DNA from 2 places in the Staphylococcus schleiferi genome. Region 1 is predicted to be linked to the other one. Evidence: a T-box and tRNA genes for the amino acid it is inferred to sense, from the RefSeq annotation. Region 1 holds a T-box; the other holds one or more tRNA genes.
The links. The T-box of region 1 lies ahead of MUA40_RS05565 (valine--tRNA ligase). A T-box ahead of a tRNA ligase gene usually reads a tRNA of that ligase, here a tRNA-Val.
Positions count from the first base shown of each region.

Region 2: it encodes a tRNA-Val, which carries the amino acid that the T-box ahead of MUA40_RS05565 (valine--tRNA ligase) is inferred to sense. The anticodon was not compared.

Region 1 is NZ_CP094712.1:1,189,556-1,196,571, forward strand. It holds gene MUA40_RS05540 (uroporphyrinogen-III synthase) at 1-659, shown strand, start outside; gene hemB (porphobilinogen synthase) at 659-1,636, shown strand; gene hemL (glutamate-1-semialdehyde 2,1-aminomutase) at 1,651-2,946, shown strand; gene MUA40_RS05555 (AbrB family transcriptional regulator) at 3,052-4,134, shown strand; partial or broken gene MUA40_RS05560 (DNA-3-methyladenine glycosylase I) at 4,242-4,790, opposite strand; T-box leader at 4,849-5,063, shown strand; gene MUA40_RS05565 (valine--tRNA ligase) at 5,102-7,016, shown strand, end outside.
Region 2 is NZ_CP094712.1:982,448-989,463, reverse strand. It holds gene MUA40_RS04600 (D-alanine--D-alanine ligase family protein) at 1-749, opposite strand, end outside; partial or broken gene MUA40_RS04595 (transposase) at 1,312-1,548, shown strand; tRNA gene MUA40_RS04590 (tRNA-Leu) at 1,890-1,973, opposite strand; tRNA gene MUA40_RS04585 (tRNA-Gly) at 2,008-2,081, opposite strand; tRNA gene MUA40_RS04580 (tRNA-Gly) at 2,109-2,183, opposite strand; tRNA gene MUA40_RS04575 (tRNA-Cys) at 2,198-2,272, opposite strand; tRNA gene MUA40_RS04570 (tRNA-Gln) at 2,281-2,352, opposite strand; tRNA gene MUA40_RS04565 (tRNA-His) at 2,369-2,441, opposite strand; tRNA gene MUA40_RS04560 (tRNA-Trp) at 2,444-2,517, opposite strand; tRNA gene MUA40_RS04555 (tRNA-Tyr) at 2,525-2,608, opposite strand; tRNA gene MUA40_RS04550 (tRNA-Thr) at 2,618-2,690, opposite strand; tRNA gene MUA40_RS04545 (tRNA-Phe) at 2,697-2,769, opposite strand; tRNA gene MUA40_RS04540 (tRNA-Asp) at 2,780-2,856, opposite strand; tRNA gene MUA40_RS04535 (tRNA-Met) at 2,868-2,941, opposite strand; tRNA gene MUA40_RS04530 (tRNA-Ser) at 2,958-3,050, opposite strand; tRNA gene MUA40_RS04525 (tRNA-Ile) at 3,059-3,132, opposite strand; tRNA gene MUA40_RS04520 (tRNA-Met) at 3,156-3,229, opposite strand; tRNA gene MUA40_RS04515 (tRNA-Ala) at 3,261-3,336, opposite strand; tRNA gene MUA40_RS04510 (tRNA-Pro) at 3,355-3,428, opposite strand; tRNA gene MUA40_RS04505 (tRNA-Arg) at 3,441-3,514, opposite strand; tRNA gene MUA40_RS04500 (tRNA-Leu) at 3,527-3,615, opposite strand; tRNA gene MUA40_RS04495 (tRNA-Gly) at 3,623-3,697, opposite strand; tRNA gene MUA40_RS04490 (tRNA-Leu) at 3,701-3,782, opposite strand; tRNA gene MUA40_RS04485 (tRNA-Lys) at 3,786-3,861, opposite strand; tRNA gene MUA40_RS04480 (tRNA-Thr) at 3,866-3,941, opposite strand; tRNA gene MUA40_RS04475 (tRNA-Val) at 3,959-4,034, opposite strand; rRNA gene rrf (5S ribosomal RNA) at 4,049-4,163, opposite strand; rRNA gene MUA40_RS04465 (23S ribosomal RNA) at 4,235-7,016, opposite strand, start outside.

The sequences.
Region 1 (7,016 bases):
TGACACAAACAAAGCCGTATGTTGATGAACGTGTTGAGATACAACATTTACCATTTGTAGAGATACAAACTTTATCTTTTGATACGCGCCTGTTAGATACGCACTACGACTGGCTCATTTTGACTTCTCAAAATGCTGTTCGATATTTTCTACCTTATATGAAGCAATTAAATTATCGCCATCTTGCAGTCATCGGACAAAAAACAAAAGCATTTTGTGAATCTAATCAGTTAGATGTTCATTTTTACCCATCTGACTATTCTCAAGAAGGCTTTTTAAAAGAATTTTCGGTAGATAGTGAACTTCAAATTCTTTTGCCGTCCAGCAAGTTAGCGCGACCGTTGCTGCAACAAACGCTTGAAATGAGAGGTTGTCAAGTTCATAAAATTGATCTTTATCAACCACATCCGGTACAACAGAATATTGATGAGGCTTATAATCGTATTCAAAAAAATGCTGTTGATGCAGTGACATTTGCAAGTGCTTCAGCTGTAAATGCTTTTTTTCAGCAGTACCAGCCTCGTCATTTTGACCAATACTTTGCTATAGGCAAACAAACCGCTAATGCAATCAAAAACTATGGCAACAATTGTTATACTGCTCAAATCCAAACTTTAGAATCAATTGTGGATAAAATAATAGAAATGAGGGTTTTATAATGGAATTTGATAGACATAGACGTTTAAGATCATCACGTACAATGCGTGATATGGTAAGAGAAACACATCTAAGAAAAGAAGATTTAATATATCCTATTTTTGTTGTCGAAAAAGATGATGTTAAAACAGAAATTAAATCTTTACCTGGCGTTTATCAAATTAGTTTGAATTTATTGCATGAAGAAATTCAAGCTGCATACGATTTAGGAATTCGTGCAATCATGTTTTTCGGCATCCCTAATGAAAAAGATAGTTGTGGTACAGGGGCTTATGTAGAAGATGGTGTTATACAAAAAGCGACACGAATTGCAAAATCAATGTATAAAGACTTATTAATACTTGCAGATACTTGTCTATGTGAGTATACGGATCATGGCCACTGCGGTTTAATTGACCCTCATACACACGATGTAGACAATGATAAAACTTTACCTTTATTAGTGAAAACTGCGATTTCTCAAGTAGAAGCAGGCGCTGATATTATTGCACCAAGCAATATGATGGATGGTTTTGTAATTGCTATACGTGAAGGGCTCGATGAAGCCGGATACCAAAATATACCAATTATGAGTTATGGCATTAAATATGCATCTAGCTTTTTCGGTCCATTTAGAGATGCTGCAGAATCAGCGCCTTCTTTTGGAGATAGAAAGACATATCAAATGGATCCTGCCAACCGCTTAGAGGCACTTCGAGAATTGGAATCTGACCTTAAAGAAGGTGCCGATATGATGATTGTTAAACCCGCATTGAGCTATTTAGATATTATTCGAGATGTTAGAAATCATAGCAACGTTCCAATTGTGGCATACAATGTAAGTGGTGAGTACAGTATGACAAAGGCAGCAGCTTTGAATGGTTGGATTGATGAAGAAAAAGTCGTTATGGAACAAATGATTTCTATGAAGCGTGCAGGTGCTGATATGATTATCACTTATTTCGCTAAAGATATCTGTCAATATTTAGATAAGGAATAAAAGGAGGTCACATCATGCGTTATAATGAATCCATTAAAGCTTTTGAAAAAGCAGAAAAACTCATGCCAGGCGGTGTGAATAGTCCAGTTCGTGCTTTTAAATCTGTAGATACACCCGCTATTTTTATGGATCACGGTGAAGGAAGCCGTATTTATGATATAGACGGAAATGAATATATTGATTACGTTTTAAGTTGGGGACCATTAATTTTAGGTCATCGCGACCCAAAAGTCATTGAAGAAATCCATAAAGTCGTTGATCGTGGAACAAGTTTCGGCGCTTCGACATTAGAAGAAAATCGTCTTGCTGAACTGGTGATTGAACGTGTACCATCAATTGAAAAAGTTCGCATGGTTTCTTCTGGTACAGAAGCAACGTTAGATACATTGCGACTTGCACGTGGATATACAGGTAAAAATAAAATTATCAAGTTTGAAGGTAATTATCATGGACATAGTGATTCTCTGTTAATCAAAGCAGGATCTGGTGTAGCCACACTTGGCTTGCCTGATTCTCCTGGGGTGCCTGAAGGGACAGCTAAAAATACAATTACCGTTCCGTATAATGATCTAGATGCAGTACGCTATGCTTTTGAACAATTTGGTGATGATATTGCGGCAGTTATCGTAGAACCTGTATCAGGTAATATGGGCGTAGTGCCACCTATTAACAATTTCTTGCAAGGCTTACGTGACATTACACAAGAAAATGATGCATTGCTTATTTTTGATGAAGTCATGACAGGCTTTAGAGTAGGTTACAATTGTGCGCAAGGTTATTTTGATGTCATACCTGATTTAACATGTTTAGGTAAGGTCATCGGTGGTGGCTTACCTGTTGGTGCATTTGGTGGTCGTAAAGAGATTATGGATCATATCGCGCCAAGTGGTGATATTTACCAAGCAGGGACACTCTCAGGAAACCCTCTAGCAATGACAAGTGGTTACATGACATTAAGCCAATTGACACCAGAAAGTTATGACTACTTTAATCAATTAGGTGATATGTTAGAAGACGGGCTTAAAAAAATCTTTAATCGCTATGGTATTCCATTAACTGTCAACCGAGCAGGTTCAATGATAGGGTTTTTCTTAAATGAAGGTCCTGTTACGAATTTTAAAGAAGCAAATGCTTCAGATCATGAATTATTCCGCGTTCTTTATCGTGAGCTTGCAGTACAAGGTATCTTTTTACCTCCGTCACAATTTGAAGGTATGTTTTTGTCAACGGCTCATACAAAAGATGATATTCAACAAACTTTAGAAGCATTTGATACAGCTCTAGAGCGAATTACAAAAGCAACACAATAAATATTTGACTATTTTACACAACTAAAAGTACTATAATGAATAAAATGCCAATTTTATTGTTTATAATTATTAAAAACAAAAGTGCTGTAAATGATAGGAGGGACCATGACACGAAAACACCACATTAATAGTTTCATTGTACTTGGACTCTCAATCATTTTTGGCCTTATATTATTACGACTTCATTTAATACTGCCATGGATGTTCGGACCGATACTTGCCAGTTTATTTGTGATTAAAGTTTTGAAGTTAGAAGTGAATTGGCCACAATGGCTAAGTGAACTTGGTCTTATCATGTTGGGCGTTCAAATTGGAACATCTTTTACAAAAAATGTAATCGATGATATTAAAAATGATTGGTTTTCAATTATATTAGTGAGCGTCTTGTTACTTGTATTATCTCTTATTGTTTCTATCGGCTTTAGAAAAATTGCAAGGGTCAATAGAGAAACAGCTTTATTAAGTGTCATACCAGGCGCATTAAGTCAGATGCTTGTGATGGCCGAAGAAAATAAGCGCGCAGATATACTTGTTGTGAGCCTGACGCAAACGTCCCGTATTATATTTGTTGTTATTTTAGTTCCGTTTATCTCATATTTCTTTAAAGATGCAGACGGTAGTCAAACCGAAATGCAACATATGCATCTATTAACTGAAGTTTTAACTTTCAAGGAGATTTTAATCATTGGACTAGGTATTTGTGTCGTTTACATTTTGATGAAATGGATTCACTTTCCAACCAAAATGTTACTTGCGCCAATTTTAGTGCTCATTGTTTGGAATATGGTAACCGAACGCACTTTTACGCTTGATGCGCCAATTATTGCAGGTGCTCAAATTATCTATATGATTCGTGTAGGTATTCAAATCGCGCATTTAACTGAGCAACTTAAGGGCAGAATTGCAGTCGCAATTGCTTATCAAAATATTTTACTTATATTTGGTACACTTTTAATGGTCATTTTGATTCATTTATTTAATCCAGCGTCGATTAATAATCTATTTTTAAGTGCAGCACCTGGAGGTATGAGTCAAATTGTATTGGTCGCATTAGATACCGGTGGAGATGTCGCTATGATTTCGAGCTATCATATTTTCCGTATATTCTTCATACTCTTTCTGATTGCACCATTAATTAGCCTTATTTTTAAATATCAAGATCGGAAAAATAAAAGAAATACGTCTTAATGTAAAATAATTCATTTTGATTCATTTAAAAGGGACAGCAATCAAACGTTTTAACGTGACTGCTATCCCTTTTTTGTATTTTATTGGGTATTGTATTCATACATGTGTTAACGATTTGGACAAGAAATCAAATGACTATTATAAAGACCCGCAGCTTCCATAAATGAAAATGCAGTTATAGGACCGATAAATTGAAACCCGTATTGTTTCAGTGACTTTGACAATTTCTTGGCTGTATCGTTCACTGTAATTCGCGCTTCAACGGTTTTGTATTGAAAATCAATGGGTGCACCATCGACAAATGACCATATAAAATGACTAAAGCTTTCATAGTCTTTTTCAATTTCAATATAACCTTTGGCTTGAGAAACAATGGCTTACAACTTTTTGCGATGATGTATAATATTAGGGAATGTCATCAATTGATCGATATCTGATGATGTCATTTGTGCAATTTTATATGGATCAAACTGATAAAATGCTGATTTGTAAGCATCTTTCTTTTTGAGTATCGTTAGCCAAGATAAACCAGCATGTTGGGATTCTAATGCCAGAAGTTCAAATAGCGCACGAGAATCATATAATGGCTTTCCCCAAAAATGATCATGATAATCGATATATACTGGATCTTGACTACCGAATGCACAGGGATTCACGTTTTTATACCTCCTTGTATTGACTTCATTGTCGTTTCAGTATACTATAAGAATTAAATTAATAGTAGAATTTGGGAAGAGTAGATGGTTGTCTTTTTTTAGAGAGTGTACGTTTGCTGAGAGTACATAAAAGGCGTTATTGAAGGTAGCCCACGTTGAACTTTAGCTGAAAGTAAAGTAGGTTAAAGCGTGTTATGAGCGTTAATCGTAAGAGTGCAATAGTGCGAATGCATTATTGAATTTAGGTGGTACCGCGGAACATCCGTCCTATGATGAGGACAGGATGTTTTTTTATTTGAAGGAGGATTCTTATGGAAATGAAACCAAAATATAATCCGCAAGAAGTTGAGGCGGGTCGATATCAAAAATGGGTAGAACAAGAGTTATTCAAACCTAAACAAAATTCAGATCAACCCACATATACAATTGTTATTCCACCGCCGAATGTAACTGGAAAATTACATTTAGGGCATGCTTGGGATACAACATTGCAAGATATTTTAACGCGTATGAAACGAATGCAAGGTTATGAAACACTTTATTTACCTGGTATGGATCATGCTGGTATTGCGACACAAGCAAAAGTTGAAGCAAAAATGCGAGAAGAAGGCATTTCGAGACATGATATTGGTAGAGAAAAGTTTTTAGAAAAAGCATGGGATTGGAAAGAAGAATATGCCGATTTTATTCGTCAACAATGGGCTAAACTCGGACTTGGCTTAGATTATTCAAGAGAAAGATTCACACTCGACTCTGGTTTAAGTCAAGCAGTACGTAAAGTATTTGTTGATATGTATAAAAAAGGATTAATTTACCGTGGTGAACGTATCATTAACTGGGATCCTGTAGCGAAAACAGCACTATCTGATATTGAAGTCATTCACGAAGATGTTAACGGCAAATTCTATCATTTTAAATATCCGTTTGCGGATGGCGAAGGGTATATTGAAATTGCAACGACACGTCCAGAAACGATGCTAGGTGATACTGCAATTGTTGTACATCCGGAAGATGCGCGTTACAAAGAAGTTATCGGTAAAAATGTTATTTTACCAATTGTTGGCCGTGAGATTCCTGTTTTAGCTGATGAATATGTTGACCAAGAATTTGGAAGCGGGGCAATGAAAGTGACACCTGCACATGATCCAAATGACTTTGAAATTGGCAATCGTCATGACTTAGAACGTATTGTCGTTATGGATGAATCTGGATGCATGAATCAAGAAGCAGGGAAATACGCTGGTCTAGATCGCTTTGAATGTCGTAAACAACTCGTTAAAGATTTGTTAGATCAAGGACTTGTAATTAAAATCGATGATCACGTTCATTCAGTTGGACATTCTGAACGTACGGGTGCTGTTGTTGAACCTTATTTATCGACACAATGGTTCGTTAAAATGGCACCGTTAGCAGAACAAGCTTTGAATAACCAAAAAACAGATGGACGTATCGAATTTGTTCCTGCACGATTTGAAAAAACTTTTAACCGTTGGATGGAAGAAATAAGAGATTGGACTATTTCTCGTCAACTTTGGTGGGGACATCAAATACCTGCTTGGTATCACAATGAAACAGGTGAGATTTATGTTGGTGAAAATGAGCCTGAAGACATTGAAAATTGGACACAAGATGAAGATGTATTAGATACTTGGTTTTCTAGTGCATTATGGCCTTTTTCTACACTTGGATGGCCTGATGAAACAGCTGAAGATTACCAAAGATTTTATCCAACACAAGTGCTAGTAACAGGCTATGATATTATTTTCTTCTGGGTAGCACGTATGATTTTCCAAGGTTTAGAGTTTACAGGTGAAAAGCCATTTAGTGATGTGTTATTACATGGGTTAGTACGCGCAGAAGACGGACGTAAAATGAGTAAATCTCTAGGTAATGGTGTTGACCCTATGGATGTCATTGATCAATATGGTGCAGACAGTCTTCGTTATTTCTTAGCCACAGGATCTTCACCGGGGCATGATTTACGCTATTCAACTGAAAAAGTAGAGTCAGTTTGGAATTTTATTAACAAGATATGGAATGCTGCTCGATTTAGCTTAATGAATATTGGTGAAACATTCCGTTTTGAAGATATCGATTTATCTCAAAATCTATCAGTAGCAGATCAGTGGATTTTGACACGTTTAAATGAAACGATTGAAACAGTGACGCAATTAAGTGATAAATACGAGTTTGGCGAAGTTGGCCGTGTATTGTATAATTTTATTT
Region 2 (7,016 bases), 210 kb from region 1:
CCTGGTTGATATTTATTTGAATAATCATAAAAGCCGTCTTTAGGTATTAATTCAATAATTGGCAACACTTTTTCACCTATAATTCCAACAGAAAATTCTCTTCCGGCTATTTTCTTCTCTATTAAAATTGTATCTGAATATTGTTTTGATAATGTAATAGCGTCTAATAATTCACGCTGATCATCGACAACTTTTACTCCAATACTCGAGCCGTTATCATTAGGTTTTACAACTGCAGGTGCTTTGATAGTATTAATATTTTCATTATTCATGATGCGCCACTCAGGAGTTAAAATATGATTGACAGTCATTAACTCTTTAGAAACTATTTTATCCATGGCCAATAGGCCACCTTTATACCCTGTGCCTGTATATTTGATATTGTATAAATCAAATATGGCTTGCAATTTACCATTCTCACCAATACCGCCATGAAGGCCCAAAAATACAATATCAGCAGTCTGACAGATATCAATGATATTATCTCCAATTTCATTTTTCCGACCATTGTTTTTATCAATTAATTCTTCTAAATCTGGAGCAACTTCAGGCACCTCATAATCATAAACAGATTCCCCATATTTATTATATGCTTCTTCAAAGTTCTTAACTTCTTTTAATCCTAAATATAAATCTAACATCAATACTTTATGACCATTTTTGATTAATGCATTTGCGATTTGAGCTCCTGAAGATAAAGAAACATCTCTTTCATCACTTAAACCACCAGCTAATACGATAATATTCATATAGTTTCTCTCCTAAAGACTATTTTATCCAGTCAAAATTTTCTGATTTTAACTCTATTTTACATTACTTTACTTTTGAATTCACAGCTCATTTTTAATTGATTACACTAAAATCTTATTAAATCAGACTATTTAGGCTTATACAATGGGTTTCTTATGGTTATAGAAATTTCGGTTCTTCATTTTTTATGGTGGGATGGCATAAGTCATCCTGCTTTTTTGTACAAAAATAGCGCAAATGCCTCTATAATTTTAAGTGACTAAACCAAAAATAAAGGAGACATATTGCGCCTATGTGTAATGATTGATTAAAGTTACTAAAAATTAAAGATAATAATATTAAAATCACTAAAGTTGAAGAAGATGTAGTTATTAGAGGTAAGAAATCTAACGTCATCTTTGGTACCCTTTCATACAAGCCTATGACTTGTCCTCACTGTTATCATACGAATCCAAACCGAATACACAAACACGGAAAACGTTTATCGCGAATTACTTTTTTAAGATTCCAAGAGATAGCAGTGTATTTAAATCTGTTAAAACAATGTTTTAAATGTATGGATGGAAAGTGTTACGCTTCTACAGAAAGTATGAGGATATCATTGCTTATACGATTGGAACCCCTCAATTCAATAATGGAGCGATTGAAGGAATTAATCAAAAAGTTAAACTGATTAAAAGAGTTTCATATGGCTATCGCAACTTTTATAACTTCAAAAATCGCATTTTTATTATTTTTAGACTGTATAAAAGACCAAAGAAAAAAGCAATGCCACTTTTCAATAGTGAAATTGCTTAAATAGATTGCGTACCGAGTCGAGACTCCCGAGGCATAGAGCCGAAACCGAAAATCCATTTTGGCTTCTTATGAGCTACAATAAAAGCCAAAATTAGTTGAGGTAAGGCGCCTGGGAAAGCGAGACTCGAAGAAGCAATCGGAAGTTTGCGACTTAATTATTATAGACACATAACCACCATATAAAGTGTACAGCCTCATTTCCAAGGTATTTGTAAGTGAATATAAAAAACACATTAAACAACAAAATAACGTTGCTTAATGCGTCATCGTCTCGCCAACCGACGTTGACAAAGAACCCCTATAAAAAGCCCCTAAACACAACGCTTAAGGGCTTTAATCTATACCGGTGGTCGGGGTCGAACCGACACGTCTGTGAAGACACGGGATTTTGAGTCCCGCGCGTCTGCCAATTCCGCCACACCGGCATAATCTAAAAAATCCAATACAACTATTGGAAAATGGAGCGGAAGATAGGACTTGCACCTATACCTCTTTCCGGGAAGGAAAGTGTTCTAGAATTGAACTACTCCCGCATGATATGCAATTGTTATTTTAAATAATGGAGCGGAAGATAGGACTTACACCTATACCTCTTTCCGGGAAGGAAAGTGTTCTAAAAATTGAACTACTCCCGCATATGTCATATCAATGGAGGCGGCAACCGGATTTGAACCGGTGAATAGAGGTTTTGCAGACCTCGGCCTTACCACTTGGCTATGCCGCCAAAAGTAACTGGGCTAGCTGGATTCGAACCAGCGCGTGACGGAGTCAAAGTCCGTTGCCTTACCGCTTGGCTATAGCCCATTAATTTTAAATAAAGGGCGGTTGATGGGAATCGAACCCACGAGTGTCGGAACCACAATCCGATGCGTTAACCACTTCGCCACAACCGCCATGGCAGGGGCAGTAGGAATCGAACCCACATCAAAGGTTTTGGAGACCTCTATTCTACCGTTGAACTATGCCCCTATTGATATGGTGGAGGGGGGCAGATTCGAACTGCCGAACCCGAAGGAGCGGATTTACAGTCCGCCGCGTTTAGCCACTTCGCTACCCCTCCAAGACATAATGCCGGCCAGAGGACTTGAACCCCCAACCTACTGATTACAAGTCAGTTGCTCTACCAATTGAGCTAGGCCGGCAAAAAGTGGTTCAGGACGGAATCGAACCGCCGACACAAGGATTTTCAGTCCTTTGCTCTACCGACTGAGCTACTGAACCATAATAATAATGGCGGTCCCGACGGGAATCGAACCCGCGATCTCCTGCGTGACAGGCAGGCGTGTTAAACCGCTCCACTACGGGACCTTTAAAAATAATTGCGGGAGGCGGATTTGAACCACCGACCTTCGGGTTATGAGCCCGACGAGCTACCGAACTGCTCCATCCCGCGGTAATAATATTTATAATGGCGGAGGAAGAGGGATTCGAACCCCCGCGAGCCGTTAAGCCCCTGTCGGTTTTCAAGACCGATCCCTTCAGCCAGACTTGGGTATTCCTCCTAATTATATGGACCTTGCAGGACTCGAACCTGCGACCGAACGGTTATGAGCCGTTAGCTCTAACCAACTGAGCTAAAGGTCCTAATAATATTCAACTAAAATTAGTGGCGGCGGAGGGGATCGAACCCCCGACCTCACGGGTATGAACCGTACGCTCTAGCCAGCTGAGCTACGCCGCCGTATATAGTTGTTACAATATTGAATTAAATATGGTGGAGACTAGCGGGATCGAACCGCTGACCTCCTGCGTGCAAAGCAGGCGCTCTCCCAGCTGAGCTAAGCCCCCATAATTAATGATGTTAAATCGGGAAGACAGGATTTGAACCTGCGACCCCTTGGTCCCAAACCAAGTGCTCTACCAAGCTGAGCTACTTCCCGGAAGGTATGTAGCGCGCCCGATAGGAGTCGAACCCATAACCTTTTGATCCGTAGTCAAACGCTCTATCCAGTTGAGCTACGGGCGCATGTTGCAATAATGGTGCCGAGGACCGGAATCGAACCGGTACGGTGATCTCTCACCGCAGGATTTTAAGTCCTGTGCGTCTGCCAGTTCCGCCACCCCGGCAAAACAATGGAGCAGAAGACGGGATTCGAACCCGCGACCCCAACCTTGGCAAGGTTGTATTCTACCGCTGAACTACTTCTGCATATGCGGGTGAAGGGAGTCGAACCCCCACGCCGTAAGGCGCTAGATCCTAAGTCTAGTGCGTCTGCCAATTCCGCCACACCCGCTAATGGTGAGCCATAGAGGATTCGAACCTCTGACCCTCTGATTAAAAGTCAGATGCTCTACCAACTGAGCTAATGGCTCTAAATGGTGCCGGCCAGAGGACTTGAACCCCCAACCTACTGATTACAAGTCAGTTGCTCTACCAGTTGAGCTAGGCCGGCTACTCTATTCAATTAAATGGTGGAGAATGACGGGTTCGAACCGCCGACCCTCTGCTTGTAAGGCAGATGCTCTCCCAGCTGAGCTAATTCTCCTATTATGTAAAATAACCTGGCACCGTCCTACTCTCGCGGAACGTCAGTCCGACTACCATCGGCGCTAAAGAGCTTAACTTCTGTGTTCGGCATGGGAACAGGTGTGACCTCTTTGCCATTGGCACCAGATTAAATTGAATGTTATACATTCAAAACTAGATCGTAAGTATACATTCACAAGTAAAACCTTATGAACAAATTTGATTAAGTCTTCGATCGATTAGTATTCGTCAGCTCCACGTATCACTACGCTTCCACCTCGAACCTATTTACCTCGTCATCTTCGAGGGATCTTATAACCGAAGTTGGGAAATCTCATCTCGAGGGGGGCTTCATGCTTAGATGCTTTCAGCACTTATCCCGTCCATACATAGCTACCCAGCTATGCCGTTGGCACGACAACTGGTACACCAGAGGTATGTCCATCCCGGTCCTCTCGTACTAAGGACAGCTCCTCTCAAATTTCCTACGCCCACGACGGATAGGGACCGAACTGTCTCACGACGTTCTGAACCCAGCTCGCGTACCGCTTTAATGGGCGAACAGCCCAACCCTTGGGACCGACTACAGCCCCAGGATGCGATGAGCCGACATCGAGGTGCCAAACCTCCCCGTCGATGTGAACTCTTGGGGGAGATAAGCCTGTTATCCCCGGGGTAGCTTTTATCCGTTGAGCGATGGCCCTTCCATGCGGAACCACCGGATCACTAAGTCCGTCTTTCGACCCTGCTCGACTTGTAGGTCTCGCAGTCAAGCTCCCTTATGCCTTTACACTCTATGAATGATTTCCAACCATTCTGAGGGAACCTTTGAGCGCCTCCGTTACACTTTAGGAGGCGACCGCCCCAGTCAAACTGCCCGCCTGACACTGTCTCCCAGCACGATAAGTGCTGCGGGTTAGAAATCCAATACAATTAGGGTAGTATCCCACCAGTGCCTCCACGTAAGCTAGCGCTCACGCTTCTAAGGCTCCTACCTATCCTGTACAAACTGTACCGAATTTCAATATCAGGCTACAGTAAAGCTCCACGGGGTCTTTCCGTCCTGTCGCGGGTAACCGGCATCTTCACCGGTACTATGATTTCACCGAGTCTCTCGTTGAGACAGTGCCCAAATCGTTACGCCTTTCGTGCGGGTCGGAACTTACCCGACAAGGAATTTCGCTACCTTAGGACCGTTATAGTTACGGCCGCCGTTTACTGGGGCTTCGATTCGTAGCTTCGCTTGCGCTAACCACTCCTCTTAACCTTCCAGCACCGGGCAGGCGTCAGCCCCTATACGTCACCTTACGGTTTAGCAGAGACCTGTGTTTTTGATAAACAGTCGCTTGGGCCTATTCACTGCGGCTCTTCAGAGCGTGAACCCCAAAGAGCACCCCTTCTCCCGAAGTTACGGGGTCATTTTGCCGAGTTCCTTAACAAGAGTTCGCTCGCTCACCTTAGAATTCTCATCTTGACTACCTGTGTCGGTTTGCGGTACGGGCACCGATATTCTAGCTAGAGGCTTTTCTCGGCAGTGTGAAATCAACGACTCGAGGAAACAATTTCCTCTCCCCATCACAGCTCAATCTTAATGAGTGCCGGATTTGCCTAACACTCAATCTTACTGCTTGGACGTGCACTCCAACAGCACGCTTCGCCTATCCTACTGCGTCCCCCCATCGCTTAAAACGAATATTGGTGGTACAGGAATATCAACCTGTTATCCATCGCCTACGCCTGTCGGCCTCAGCTTAGGACCCGACTAACCCAGAGCGGACGAGCCTTCCTCTGGAAACCTTAGTCAATCGGTGGACGGGATTCTCACCCGTCTTTCGCTACTCACACCGGCATTCTCACTTCTAAGCGCTCCACATGTCCTTGCGATCATGCTTCAACGCCCTTAGAACGCTCTCCTACCATTGTCCTACGGACAATCCACAGCTTCGGTAATATGTTTAGCCCCGGTACATTTTCGGCGCAGTGTCACTCGACTAGTGAGCTATTACGCACTCTTTAAATGATGGCTGCTTCTAAGCCAACATCCTAGTTGTCTGGGCAACGCCACATCCTTTTCCACTTAACATATATTTTGGGACCTTAGCTGGTGGTCTGGGCTGTTTCCCTTTCGAACATGGACCTTATCACCCACGTTCTGACTCCCAAGTTAAATTATTTGGCATTCGGAGTTTGTCTGAATTCGGTAACCCGAGAGGGGCCCCTCGTCCAAACAGTGCTCTACCTCCAATAATCATCACTTGAGGCTAGCCCTAAAGCTATTTCGGAGAGAACCAGCTATCTCCAAGTTCGATTGGAATTTCTCCGCTACCCTCAGTTCATCCGCTCACTTTTCAACGTAAGTCGGTTCGGTCCTCCATTCAGTGTTACCTGAACTTCAACCTGACCAAGGGTAGATCACCTGGTTTCGGGTCTACGACCAAATACTCATTCGCCCTATTCAGACTCGCTTTCGCTACGGCTCCACATTTTCTGCTTAACCTTGCATCAGATCGTAACTCGCCGGTTCATTCTACAAAAGGCACGCCATCACCCATTAACGGGCTCTGACTACTTGTAAGCACACGGTTTCAAGTTCTCTTTCACTCCCCTTCCGGGGTACTTTTCACCTTTCCCTCACGGTACTGGTTCACTATCGGTCACTAGAGAGTATTTAGCCTTAGGAGATGGTCCTCCTAGATTCCGACGGAATTTCACGTGCTCCGTCGTACTCAGGATCCACTCAAGAGGGTATTCGTTTTCGACTACAGGATTATTACCTTCTCTGATTAACCTTTCCAGGTTATTCGTCTAACAAATACTTTTGTAACTCCGTATAGAGTGTCCTACAACCCCAACAAGCAAGCTTGTTGGTTTGGGCTCTTCCCGTTTCGCTCGCCGCTACTCAGGGAATCGATTTTTCTTTCTCTTCCTCCGGGTACTAAGATGTTTCAGTTCTCCGGGTCTACCTTCTCACATACTATGAATTCATATGCGGATAACACGA